Regions from separate parts of the Bradyrhizobium sp. 147 genome, predicted to be linked through region 2. Evidence: riboswitches for the same ligand, from Rfam matches in the RefSeq annotation. Region 2 holds a riboswitch; the other holds the start of a gene.
What was found. A riboswitch is a leader RNA that binds a small molecule or an ion and turns the genes downstream of it on or off. The one in region 2 is predicted to bind S-adenosylmethionine.

Region 1: it holds a riboswitch for S-adenosylmethionine, as region 2 does, so the genes downstream of both, IVA87_RS00925 (O-succinylhomoserine sulfhydrylase) here and IVA87_RS30320 (homoserine O-acetyltransferase) in region 2, are expected to answer to the same signal.

Annotation. Positions count from the first base shown of each region.
Region 1 is NZ_JADPKL010000005.1:43,199-49,964, forward strand. It holds gene IVA87_RS00905 (MATE family efflux transporter) at 1-770, opposite strand, end outside; gene IVA87_RS00910 (hypothetical protein) at 934-1,992, opposite strand; gene IVA87_RS00915 (PAS domain S-box protein) at 2,097-2,510, opposite strand; gene IVA87_RS00920 (2'-deoxycytidine 5'-triphosphate deaminase) at 2,691-3,794, opposite strand; SAM riboswitch at 3,905-3,984, shown strand; gene IVA87_RS00925 (O-succinylhomoserine sulfhydrylase) at 4,058-5,245, shown strand; gene IVA87_RS00930 (SGNH/GDSL hydrolase family protein) at 5,312-6,298, opposite strand; gene IVA87_RS00935 (SGNH/GDSL hydrolase family protein) at 6,311-6,766, opposite strand, start outside.
Region 2 is NZ_JADPKL010000125.1:105,968-112,733, forward strand. It holds gene IVA87_RS30300 (MOSC domain-containing protein) at 47-832, shown strand; gene IVA87_RS30305 (TIGR02594 family protein) at 955-1,641, opposite strand; gene IVA87_RS30310 (alpha/beta hydrolase) at 1,839-2,702, shown strand; gene metW (methionine biosynthesis protein MetW) at 2,818-3,480, opposite strand; gene IVA87_RS30320 (homoserine O-acetyltransferase) at 3,482-4,684, opposite strand; SAM riboswitch at 4,775-4,854, opposite strand; gene IVA87_RS30325 (chorismate mutase) at 5,060-5,908, shown strand; gene hisC (histidinol-phosphate transaminase) at 5,942-6,766, shown strand, end outside.

The sequences.
Region 1 (6,766 bases), on a different contig from region 2:
GCCCATTGGATGCGCAGGCCGCGCAGCTTCAGGACGATTCGGGCGCGGCCGGAGAACAGGTACCAGCCCATCACGCCGATGTTCATGCAATAGGCGATCAGCGCGCCGGCCGCGACGCCGCGCATGCCGAGCTGCGGCACCGGCCCGAGCCCAAGGCCCAGCGTGCCCCCCAGCACGATCTGCCAGACCGCCGAGTTGAGGATCAACAGCGACGGCAGCTTCATGTTGCCGGTGCCGCGCAGGACGCCCGCCAGGGTGTTGAGCAGCCAGGGCAGCACCGCGCCGCCGAAAAACACCTGCGTGTAGGCGATGGCGTGGGTCAGCACATTGCCACGGCCGCCGAGCAATTCCAGCAGGCGCGGCCCGAAGATCAGCATGCCCAGCATGAAGACGAGACCGAAACTGATGCCGATCAGAATCGCGTGCACGGCGAGGTTTCCGGCGCGCTCGCGATCCCCGGCGCCCAGCGCACGCGCGATGGCGGAGGCCACCGCGCCGCCCATGGCGCCGCCCGACATCGTCATGGTCAGGATCACGGTCGGAAACACCAGCGCCATCGCGGCCAGCGCCTCGACGCCGAGCCGGCCGACATAGGAGGTCTCGGCGATCACCACGCACATGCCGGCCGACAACCCGATCACGTTCGGCCAAGCGAGCCCAAGCAGGGTGCGCAGAATCGGACCGTCGGTCAGCGCGCTCCTGACGGGACGCGGAGGCGGCGGCAGCGGGCGCTCCTGTTCATCGACCGGGATTTCGGCGATGTCGGACATGTCTTCTCCCGGACACGAGCGCCATTTGCGGCGCGGCAATAAACAGGTGTGCCAATAAATCTATTCGCGCGCAGGGCGCGGCAGGGCTTGTTAGCATGGCGGGCGCCGATTCCTCCTGCGTCAGGTGCAGGCGTGCCCTGCGGCAGCGGCTTGTCACCCTCGCCTATTCAATCGTCCAGACCAGCGGCGGGCGGCCGCCCTTCGCGGTCCGCATGCGCACGCCTATGTTTCTTCCGCATCCTGCAGCGAGGCCCTCGAACAATCCTTCCAGCACCTTGGCGCAGGTGGGGTGATAGTCGGCGACATCGTCCATCAGCTTCCAGCTCCGCTGATGGATTGCAAAGGCGCCTTCGGATTGCGAGGTCTCGGCGGCATCGTCCTGCGCGGCAAACAGCGCGCTCAGGAACGATGCGAATTCGCCCGCACCACCGCGGCCGCGGCCCATCGCCAGCGCCGCCGCGACCTCGTCGAAATATTGCATGCCGATCAGCTTGCCGGTGAGATGCAGGAGATAGCCGGCGTCCTCGGGGCCGAACAGCTGCACCATCACGGGCGCGGCGGTGCGGACATATTCCATGGCGTAGTTGCGATAGGCTTTCTCGAGCCGCGGTTTCGGCCAGCTCGTCACCGGCAAAGCCGGCGCGGTCTTCGCATCGAACGTAGGGGCCTCCAGATGCCGCGCGAACACCAGGCGCTGGTCGAGCTCGAGCGGATGGTCGTATTGATGATAATAGCCTTCGAGCCCATCCTGGCCGTCGACGCTCTGCTTGGTGCAGACGAAGCCGAGGCGGAGATCGCCGAGCGCTACGCCGTTGTTGGCGTGCCAGCCACGCAGCATCGCGCGAGAGACTTCGCCGGGCACGCCGCAGATTGCGGTGCCCCTCCAGATCCAGCGCGGCGGCGGGTAGCGGATCCAGGCCTTGGTGTCGCTCTCATACATGTATTCGACATGCACGCCGCCGATCCAGTTGGAGAGATAGTGATATTGCGCGGCAGCCACCGCCGGCGGCAGATGACGGAGGCCGAGCTTTTGCAAGCCAGGCAGGAAGCGCTCCTGCTGCTGGCGGCGGAACACGCGGAAGACGAATTCAGCGGCATCCGCCGTGCCGCGCCGCGTGACCACGGTGAGGATCAGGCCGGTGAAGTAGGCGTGATAGAGATCGGCGACCGCGCGCCAGCGTTTCCATTGGGCTTCCTGCGCTGTGTCTGATATGGCGGTCATGTTCGCTCCCGATCATTGTTTTGATCGAATGTGTCACTGCACCGGGTGACAGGCAACATGCCACGCATGCAGGCCGCCCTGCACGACGGCCCGTCAATTCCGCATCACGAATTTTGCGCAGCCTTGGCCGCGCGCTCGCGCTCAATGCGCTCCGTCACGTCGCGCGCCATCGCGACCGATCCGAGCACGGCTGCGCCAGCATTCCGTACTAGCGCAAAGGTCATCTCAATGTAGAGCTTGCGCCCGCTCTTGTGCAGCGCGCGGGTCAATGTCGGCTTGCCTGCAAGCTTCATCGTGCCGCTGGCCAGCGCAGCCTCGAAGCCTTTCCAGTGCGCGGCGCGCAGATGCTCGGGAATGATCAGATCGAGGTTCTGGCCGAGCGCCTCCGCGGCGGAGAAACCGAACAAGGCGGCCGATGCCCGATTCCAGCGCGTGATCGTGCCGGAGCGATCCGAATAGATCAGCGCGTCCGCGACGTCGTCGATGATTCTCGCGTCAAGTTGGGATGGATTGCTCATGACACCACCTCGCATGTAGCCCGGATCTCGGCCCGCATCCTGACACATACTCGGTGTCATCGCCCGACTTGATCGGGCGATCCAGTACTCCGCGGCGGACATTTTTGAAACGAACTACCGCCGCAGAGTACTGGATGCCCCCGACAAGCCGGGGCATGACAGCGGAGCGTGGGACTAGCGCTACCGGAAATGCTTGCTCAGCTTCAGCCCCTGCGCCTGGTAGTTCGAGCCGATGCGCTGGCCGTACATCGCATCGGGACGCGCCAGCATCTTCTCGTAGACGAGGCGGCCGACGATCTGGCCATGCTCGAGGATGAAGGGCACCTCGCGCGAGCGCACCTCCAGCACGGCGCGCGCGCCTTGCCCGCCGGCACCGGCATAGCCGAAGCCGGGATCGAAGAACCCGGCATAATGCACGCGGAATTCGCCGACCAAGGGATCGAACGGCACCATCTCCGCGGCGTAATCGGGCGGAACCTGCACGGCCTCTTTCGAGGCCAGGATGTAGAACTCGCCGGGATCGAGGATCAGGCTGCCATCGGGACGGGCCGACATCGGCTCCCAAAAATCTTCCACCGCATAGCCGGAGCGACGGTCGACGTCGACGACGCCGGTGTGGCGCTTGGCGCGGTAACCGACGAAGCCGTTGGCCTTCTCGCCGGAGAGGTCGACCGAGACGGCGACGCCGCCGGCCAGGTCGGCATCGTCGATGTCGACGAGGCGCTCGGTCGCATGCAAGCCATCGAGTTCGTCGGCATTGAGGATGGCGTCACCGGTGCGGAAGCGCACCTGCGACAGACGCGAGCCCTCGCGCACCAGCACCGGAAACGTCTTCGGGCTGATCTCGGCATAGAGCGGGCCGTGATAACCGGCGCCGATCATGTCGAAGCGGCGGGTCCCGTCGGCGATCACGCGGGTGAAGACGTCGAGCCGGCCGGTCGAGCTCTTGGGATTCGCGGCCGCGACGATTTCCGGCGGGAGCGCGAGGCTCTCCAGCAGCGGCACGATGTAGACGCAGTTGGTCTCGAGCACCGCGCCGTCGGCAAGACTGAACTCGTGCAGCTTCAATTCGTCAATGCGCTCGGCGACGGTGGCGCCGGGACCGGGCAGGAAGCTGGCGCGGACGCGATAGGCGATGTCGCCGAGGCGCAGATCGAGGCTCGCCGGCTGGATCTGGCTTTCGACGAAGTCGTAGGCGGGCAGGATCAGCCCCGCCTCTGCCATCGCCGCAATCATGCGGTCAGGCAGGATACCATTGGCATCGGCAGCGACCGTGAACGTCAACCGGGGGTCCTCATCAAGGGGCAAACGCATCCCGAGATACGGGAAATACTAGCCTTTTACGGCTATCCGATGGACGCCTTGACGGAAAGGGCATTGCGGAATATGAGCATCACTTATCCCGTGGTGATTTGAGCCGGCCGGCTTGCAGCCACGTTAAATAAGTCGCTAAACAGGCCGGGGACCTCTGTGATCCCGGCCCGTGGAGATATCCAGGCCGGTTTTTTTGTGACCATTTTTGCTCGAATGGTCATGTCGGAGGTCCTATGTCGAAGTCGCCTGCCACTTACCGTCCCGAAACCCGCCTGGTCCATTCCGGCACCCTGCGCTCGCAATATGGCGAGACGTCGGAGGCGCTGTTCCTGACGCAAGGGTACGTCTACAACAGCGCCGAGGAGTGCGAGGCGCGGTTCAAGGGCGAGGACCCCGGCTTCATCTATTCGCGCTATTCCAATCCGACCGTCGCGATGTTCGAGCGCCGCATGATCGAACTCGAAGGCGCCGAAGCCGCTCGCTCGGCGGCAACCGGCATGGCCGCGGTGACGACGGCGATCCTGGCGCCCCTGAAGGCGGGCGATCATGTGGTGGCGTCGCGCGCGCTGTTCGGCTCGTGCCTCTATGTGGTGCAGGATCTGCTGCCGCGCTACGGCATCGAGACCACGCTGGTCGACGGCCTCGACCTCGACCAATGGCAGCGCGCCCTCAAGCCGAACACCAAGACGTTCTTCCTGGAGAGCCCGACCAATCCGACGTTAGATGTGCTGGACATTCCCTCGATCGCCGAGATCGCGCACAAGGGCGGTGCGCGACTCGTCGTCGACAACGTATTCGCAACCCCGATCTGGCAGAGCCCGCTCGCGCTCGGGGCCGACGTCGTGGTCTATTCCGCGACCAAGCACATCGACGGCCAGGGCCGCTGTCTTGGCGGCATCATCCTGTCCTCGGAAGCCTTCATCGCGGAGCACATCCACAATTTCATGCGCCAGACCGGCCCGTCGATCTCGCCGTTCAACGCCTGGGTCCTGCTCAAGGGCCTGGAAACGCTGGGCGTGCGCGTGCGCGCGCAGACCGACACCGCAGCGCGCATTGCCGAGGTGCTGGCGAGCCATCCCAAGATCTCGCGGCTGGTCTATCCCGGCCGCGCCGATCATCCGCAGGCCGCGCTGGTGAAGAAGCAGATGCGTGGCGGCTCGACGCTGGTCGGTTTCGAGGTGAAGGGCGGCAAGCAGGCGGCGTTTCGCGTGCTCAATGAGTTGAAGCTGGCGAAGATCTCGAACAATCTCGGCGACGCCAAGAGCCTCGTCACGCATCCGGCCACTACGACGCATCAGCGTCTGAAGCCGGACGACCGCGCCGCGCTCGGCATCAGCGAGGGCTTCATCCGCTTCTCCGCGGGCCTCGAGCATGCGGAAGATCTGATCGAGGATCTGACCGCGGCGCTGGAGAAGGCGTGACGGGCGAATGGCGAATAGTGAGTGGCGAATAGACCCCATTCGCTATTCGCCATTCCCTATTCGCCCCTACATCGGCCGATACGTGCGCACATCAGCGGGCACGTTCACACCGAGCTTGATCTGGCCGACGGAGCGGATGATGTCGTCGGCGAGGAGCTGGGCGAAGCAGGCGTAGCCCCAATCGTTCATGTGCAGGCCGTCGGCGATGACGAAGCTCTCGACCGGGATTGCCTGTTTCTCGTGCCAGTCGCGCATCACCTCGAAGCGCGGGAAGATGCCAACGTGACGGAGCTCGGCGACCTTGCCGAGCAGCTTCACCATCTTGCCGGCGCTCTCGGCGCGCTGGTTGACCGCCGGCGAATATTGCGGATCGACCAGCACGATGTCGGCGCCGCCGGCGGCCTGGATGCGGCTGATGCCGTCCTCGACCAGCTTTGCGGTATCGGCGGGATCGAGGTTGCGCAGCACGGCGTTGGTGCCGACCTGCCAGATCACGAGATCCGGATGCACGTCGATCACCTGCGTCTGGAGGCGCTTCATCATCTCGGGCGCATCCTCGCCACCGACGCCGGCATTGATGACGGTGATGTCGGCGGTCGGATAGTGCCGGCGCAGCTGTGCGGCGAGACGGTTCGGATAATTGAACTCCGGCGAGCTCGCACCGAATCCTGCGGTGGACGACGAGCCGAACGCGACGATGACGACGGGCTGGCCGGCGACGAGCTTGCTTGCGACACGCGGCAGCGAGCCCATCGCCTTCGGGCCGCCCTTCGGCGGCAGGCAGGGCACGCGGCTGAAGATGTCGCCGGCCGACTTTGCGACTTCCTTCACCTTGTCGAGGGCGCGCGCCGTGACGCCGCGCTGCTCGGGGGACGTCGCGGCGACGGTGGTCTGGGAGGGCGGTGCGGCAGCGGGATCAGCCGGCTGCGCGGCCGTCGCCTGAGCGGCTTGCGTCTGCGCGCGCGGCTGCGAAGCGGGCATCAGCAGCAGCAGCGCCGCCGCCGCGGGCACCGCCAGCCATGACGTCAGGCAAAAAGGGCGGGGAGAACTCATTAACGCTAGACCTCAATTTTGCTGCTGGGCCGGCTCCAGATGGGCAGCATCAATCACGAACTGTGCCAACGCCCGGCCAAGGCAATCATGGACCTGTTTCGCCAGTTCAGGCCCGCGGGACGGGTTGAACAAGTCGAACTGGCCCTGATCATTCCACTGTCGCATGATCGCGAAACGGTCGAACAGCGGGACGTCGTGCTCCTGCGCCACCACACGCATATTATCGAGAAAAGGCTGCGCCGCGATCATGGTTTCAGTGCGCGGACTGTACTGCAAATTCATCAAGACGACGTCAGCCCCTGCCTTTTGCAATGCAGTAACCCCTTCTGTTACCGCGCCGCGAAAATCGTCGGGATCGATGGATCGGATAGCATCCACGGTCCCGGTCTGCCAGATGACCAAAGTAGGCGTTTTTGCTTCCATCAGCTTAACGAAAGTGGACGCGGTCTCCCCTGCCGTTTTCTTGCT
Region 2 (6,766 bases):
TCACGGGCCGCTTGGCGCGGGCCTGCCGAATCCCCTAAGTAGCGGCATGATAGCCAGCCGCACCGCCGAGATTACCGGCCTCTACCGCTACCCGATCAAGGGCCTGACGCCGGAACACCTGACCCGCGTCGTGTTGCGGAGCGGCCAGACCCTGCCCGCCGACCGCCGCTACGCCATTGAGAACGGGCCGAGCGGGTTCGATCCCGAGGCGCCCCAGTGGAAGCCGAAAATCCAGTTTCTGATGCTGGCGCGCAATGAGCGACTGGCCTCCCTCGACAGCTGGTTCGAGGACGCGACCAATCGCCTGACCATCCGCAAGGACGGCCAGATCGTCGCCAGCGGCGATCTCGAGACCGCTGCCGGGCGCGCCGCCATCGAGAGCTATTTCAGCGAGAACTTTCAGCCGGAACTGAAGGGCCCGCCCAAGGTCCTGTCCGGCCGCGACCACAGCTTCTCCGACGTCGCCCGCAAGGTCGTGTCCATCATCAATCTCGACAGCGTCCGCGCCCTCGAGACCATGCTCGGCGCCGCCGTCCACCCCCTGCGTTTCCGCGCCAATCTCTATGTCCGAGGTTGGCCGGCTTGGTCCGAGCTCGACCTCGTCGACCAGACGCTCGCGATCGGGCAGGCGCGGCTGAAGGTGGTCAAGCGCATCAAGCGCTGCCCGGCGACCAACGTCGACCCGGTGACCGCCAAGCGCGACCTCGAGATCCCGCCGGCGCTCTCGCGCCATCTCGGCCACATGGATTGCGGCATCTATGCCGAGGTGATCGAAGGCGGCGAGATCGGCGTCGGCGATGCGGTCGCGGTGGAAGAGCCGAGACTGGTGTGAGCGAACCCTTCGCTGCCGTAGGGTGGCCAAAGCGAAGCGTGCCCACCACTTCCGTTTTCGAATGTTGACGCACCGCTGGTGGGCACGGCGCTTCGCGCCTTTGCCCACCCTCGGCTCCATCGTTAGTTCGGCATCACATACGCATAGATCTTGCCGCGCGAGACCGGCGCCTCGCGGACGCGGTTGCCATTGTTGCCGGAGATCATGATCGGATTACCCCGCGCATCGATGCCGCTGATGATCCCGACATGGCCGCCGCGGCCGCCGCGCGACATCACCGCGATGGCGCCGACCTGCGGACCGGAGATGCGCGTGCCATAGCGCGCGAACGAACTCGCCATATCGGAGCCCGTGCCCTGATGCCCGGTATGTTGCAGCACCATGTTCATGAAGCGCGCGCACCACAGGCTGCCGCGTCCGGTGGGATTGCCGCCGAGATAGCGGCGCGCCTCGGACACGAGGCCCGATCCGCCGCCGAAACCGCCGCTGCTCATGGCGTTATTGGCCAAGCCGCTAGGGGCTATTCCATTAGTGGCCATGCCGCCGCTATTGGCGTTCGGATCATAGCTCGCCTGAATGTTGGCGAATCCGCTCGCCTGCAATCGCGCCGCGCTGCGCTCGAAGCGCGAGCTGCGGGCATGGTGGCGGTTGTGATGATGTCTGGCGTGGTGCACGTAAGCGTGCCGCTCTGCGCTATGACGATGATGCGGCCGCGCTGAGGCCGGAGAAACGAACGCGACGACCGTCGCGAAGAAGAGCGCCAGCGCGACAACACAACGCGACAGGCGAGACGCAAACAACTCGAACATTCTTCATCCTTCGTTACACCCCCACTTCCCCGATCGGCCCGTGCGCGGCCGACATCTACTTTGCGTATCAGAATCCCGATGTGGCGAGATCAAGACACGTCCCGGGAGATTTTGCGCGGAGGTTAACGGTGCTAGAACCCTCATGCGTGAACTGCAGAACGGCATTCCAATGCCGCAGCACTCTCAGGGAGAACCGCATGCCTTACGCCGTGACGAAGGATGATTGCCGTCTGTATTTCGAGGAAGCCGGCGCCGGTACGCCGATCATCTTCCTGCACGAGTTCGCGGCCGACTACACCAATTGGGAGCCGCAGATGCGCTACTTCTCGCGCGGCCATCGCTGCATCACTTATTCTGCGCGCGGCTACACGCCGTCCGACGTGCCCGATGGCGAGGCCTACACCTACACGCATTTCTACACCGACGCGCTCGCGGTGCTCGATCACCTCAGGATCGAGCGCGCCCATCTCGTCGGCCTGTCGATGGGGGCCTACTCGTCGCTTCAGATCGGGCTTAATGCGCCACAGCGCGCATTGTCGATGACGCTGGCCGGCGTCGGCTCGGGCTCCGAGATCGAGAATCTCGACGCCTGGCGCAGGCAGTGCCGCGCCAACGCCGAGCAGTTCGAGACGCTCGGCTCCGCCGAGGTCGCAAAGGTCACGCGCGAGGCGCCGAGCCGGATTCCCTTCCTGGTGAAGGACCCGCGCGGCCACGCCGATTTCTACGCTGCCCTTGCTCGCCACGATGCCAAGGGATCGGCGCGCACGATGCGCGGCTTCCAGGGCGGCCGTCCCTCGATCTATACTATGACGGATGCGATCAGAGGCGTTGCAACGCCGGCGCTGATCATCTGTGGCGACGAGGACGATCCGTGCGTCGGACCGAGCCTGTTCCTGAAGAAGCATCTTCCGGCCGCAGGGCTCGCGATGTTTCCGAAGTCGGGCCACGTCCTCAACCTCGAAGAGCCGGCGCTATTCAACGAGAGCGTGGAGCGGTTCGTCACGCTGGTGGAAGCGGGCCGCTGGCCGGTGCGCGATCCGAGGTCGCTGGCGGCGCATTAGCTGTCATTCCGGGATGCGCCGAAAGGCGCAGGCCCGGAATCCATCGGGCCGCGGTCGCTGTTGCACGATGGATTCCGGGCTCGCGCTTCGCGCGCCCCGGAATGACGGACAGAGACTACTTCCCCTCGCCTCTGCTCAGCAGGAACACGCCCTGCTCGCCGAACATGTTCCACACCCACCAGGGCAGGTTCAGCGGCACCGGGCGGCCGTAGAGGTCGAGCGCGACCGAGCGCTCCATCTTGACGTTGATCTCGTCGCAGAGCTCGACAAAATCCTTGATGGTGCAGAAGTGGATATTGGCGGTGTCGTACCAGGTTGCCGGCAGATTCTCCGTGCGCGGCATGTGGCCGCCGATCAGGAGCTGGAGCCGCATCTTCCAGAAGCCGAAATTCGGAAACGACACGATGGCGCGGCGGCCGATGCGCAGCAGGTTCTCCAGCACCACCCGCGGCTGCCGCGTCGCCTGCAGCGTCTGCGACAGGATCACGTAATCGAAGGCGTCGTCGGGATAGTTGACGAGGTCGGTATCGGCATCGCCCTGCACCACCGCGAGCCCCTTGGCGACGCAGCGGTTGACGCCCTCGCGCGACAGCTCGATGCCGCGGCCGTCGATGCCACGCGTTTCCAGCAGCTGGAGCAGATCGCCCTCGCCGCAGCCGACGTCGAGCACCTTCGAGCCGGGCTTGACCATGTCGGCAACGAGCAGATGATCGGCGCGAAACTGACCGGACGGCCCCGTCGCAACGCCGTTCAGCGGCAGCACCTCCTGTACCGACATCTTAGCCACCTTTGCCGTTGAGACCGCGGGCCTTGCCCGCGGATTGCAGGAAGGCCCGCGAGATGTCGAAGAATTCGGGGACGTCGAGCAGGAAGGCGTCGTGGCCGCGATCGGTCTCGATTTCGGCGAACGACACCCGCGCGCTCGACGCATTCAGCGCGTGCACCAGCGCGCGCGATTCCGATGTCGGGAACAGCCAGTCGCTGGTGAAGGAGACCACGCAGAAGCGGGTCTTGATGCCCACGAACGCCTTTGCCAGCACGCCACCATGATCGGCGGCGATGTCGAAATAATCCATCGCGCGCGTCAGATAGAGATAGGAATTGGCATCGAAGCGCTCGACGAAGGACGAGCCCTGATAGCGCAAATAGGACTCGACCTGAAAGTCGGCGTCAAACGAAAAGGTCGGCAGCTCACGGTCCTGCATGCGGCGGCCGAATTTTCGGTGCAGCGCGGCGTCTGAGAGATAGGTGATGTGCGCCGCCATCCGTGCCACCGCGAGGCCGCGATGCGGGTGGATGCCATGGTCGGCATAGCCGCCATTGTGCCAATCGGGATCGGCCATCACGGCCTGGCGGCCGAGCTCGTGGAAGGCGATGTTCTGCGCCGAGTGCCGCGTCGAGCACGCAATCGCCAGCGCGGAGTACACGCGGGCAGGATAGGCCGCGGTCCATTGCAGCACCTGCATGCCTCCCATCGAGCCGCCCACCACCGCGAACAACGTGTCGATGCCGAGCCGGTCGATCAGCATCGCCTGCGCCCGTACCATGTCGGGAATGGTGATGACGGGGAAATCGAGGCCCCAGACCTTGCCCGTCGCGGGATTGATCGAAGCCGGCCCGGTCGAGCCCATGCAGCCGCCGATCACGTTGGAGCAGATGATGAAGTAGTGTTGAGGATCAAGCGGACGGCCGGGGCCGACCAGCGTCTCCCACCAGCCGGGCTTGCCGGTGACCGGATGCACGTTGGCGACATGCTGGTCACCGGTCAGCGCATGGCAAACCAGAATGGCGTTGGAGCGATCGGCGTTCAGCTCGCCATAGGTCTGGTAGGCGATCTGGAACGGGGAGAGATCGACGCCGCAATCGAGCCGCAGCGGCTGATCGGCGCCGAAATGCACAACCTGCGAACTCGGATGATCTACCTCGTGCGATCGATCGTCGGCGCTGATCGCGGGACTCGGAATCGACTTGACGCTACCCATCTGAGCATCGACCTCGTTTGCGATCAGACTTACGACCGCAGTGACATCAGGCCATAAAAAACCCGGCCTGAACGATAGGTTCGGCCGGGATCGGAAGCGTCCCCGGCCTGTTTAGCGAGTTTTTTAACGTGGCTGCAAGCCGGCCGGCTCAAATGACCACGGAACAGGCAAAAACTTACTGTTTGGAGCGGTCTTCGTCAAGCCGCGGTCCGGATTAACCCCATTCGTCCCTGATACGTCGCCTGAAAAGGCCCAGCTTCTCCTAGCATTTCTCTTTGCTTTCGCGGCCTATCCTGCCTAATCAGGACATCGACCGCAGCGGTGACGGCACTGACCGATCCGCATTGGAACGCCTCTGAACAGCCGTTGTCAGTCATGTCCCAACGTCCGCCCGCGCCGCCATCGCTTCAGGAATTGCGCAAGGAGATCGACGCGATCGACGAGGGCATGCATCGCCTCCTGATGCAGCGCGGCGACATCATCCACCGCCTGATCCAGGTGAAGCAGACCCAGGAGGTCGGCTCCGCATTCCGGCCGGCGCGCGAGGCCGCCATGATGCGCGACCTCGTCCAGCGTCATCGCGGCATCCTGCCGCTCGACACGGTCGAGAGCATCTGGCGCGTCATCATCTCGACCTTCACCTATGTGCAGGCGCCGTTCTCCGTGCATGCCGACATCTCGGTGAGCGAGCCGGCGATGCGCGATTCCGCGCGCTTCCATTTCGGCTTCACCGTGCCCTACATCGCGCATTTCAGCGCGCAGGCCGCGGTCGAGGCGGTGGCGAAGTCGAAGGGCGACCTGGCGCTGGTCTCGGCGACCTCGAGCCGCACGCCGTGGTGGCTGGAGCTGGAAGAGACCGGCGCGCCCAAGATCATCGCGCGGATGCCGTTCGTCGAGCGCGCCGACCATCCGGCTGCACTGCCGGTGTTCGCGATCTCGCGCGTCGCCGACAGCGCGCTGGTGACTGAGGTCGAGACCTTCAGCGTGCGCGTATCGGGCTGGAACGCCGAGGTCGCGCGCGCCCTGTCGCCGCTTGCCGAAATCGTGGCGGTGCCCGATACCGCCTTCGACGGCGCCGCCCTGCTGGTCTCGGTCACGAGCGCGACCAGCATCGACAAGATCAGGGCTGCCCTGATCGAGGCGGGGGCCTCGGTGCGCTCCACGGCCCTCGTCGGCAGCCACGCAACGCGCTATACGGTGCCCCCGACCGGGCCGAAATCGTAAGTCGCGAGCCGTCCCGCCAATCCGGAGTTGAAGATGTCCCGCCCCGTGCCGAATCCCGGCATTCTCGATATTGCGCCCTACACGCCCGGCAAGAGCCCGGTGCCGGAGCCGGGCCGCAAGGTGTTCAAGCTCTCGGCCAACGAGACGCCGTTCGGGCCCTCGCCGAAGGCGATCGAGGCGTTCAAGCGCGTGGCGGATCATCTGGAGGATTATCCGGAAGGCACCTCGCGCGTGCTGCGCGAAGCGATCGGCCGCAGCTTCGGCCTCGACCCCAACCGCATCATCTGCGGCGCCGGCTCCGATGAGATCCTCAATCTGCTCGCGCACACTTATCTCAGCCAGGGCGACGAGGCGATCTCGACCACCCACGGCTTCCTGGTCTACCCGATCGCGACCATGGCGAACGGGGCCAAGAACGTGGTGGCGCCCGAAACCAACTTCACCGCCGACGTCGACGCCATCCTCGAGGCCGTGACACCGCGGACAAAACTGGTCTGGCTCGCCAATCCCAACAACCCGACCGGCACCTATCTGCCGTTCGATGAGGTCAAGCGCCTGCGCGCCGGCCTGCCCTCGCAGGTGCTGCTGGTGCTGGACGCCGCCTATTGCGACTACGTCTCGCGCAACGATTACGAGATGGGAATCGAGCTCGTCGCCACCACCGAGAACACGGTGGTAACGCACACCTTCTCCAAGATCCACGGACTTGCGGCGCTGCGCATCGGCTGGATGTTCGGCCCCGAGCACATCATCGACGCAGTCAACCGCATCCGCGGTCCCTTCAACGTGTCGACGCCGGCGATGTATGCCGCGGTCGCCGCGATCGAGGACACCGCGCACCAGGCGATGTCGAAGCAG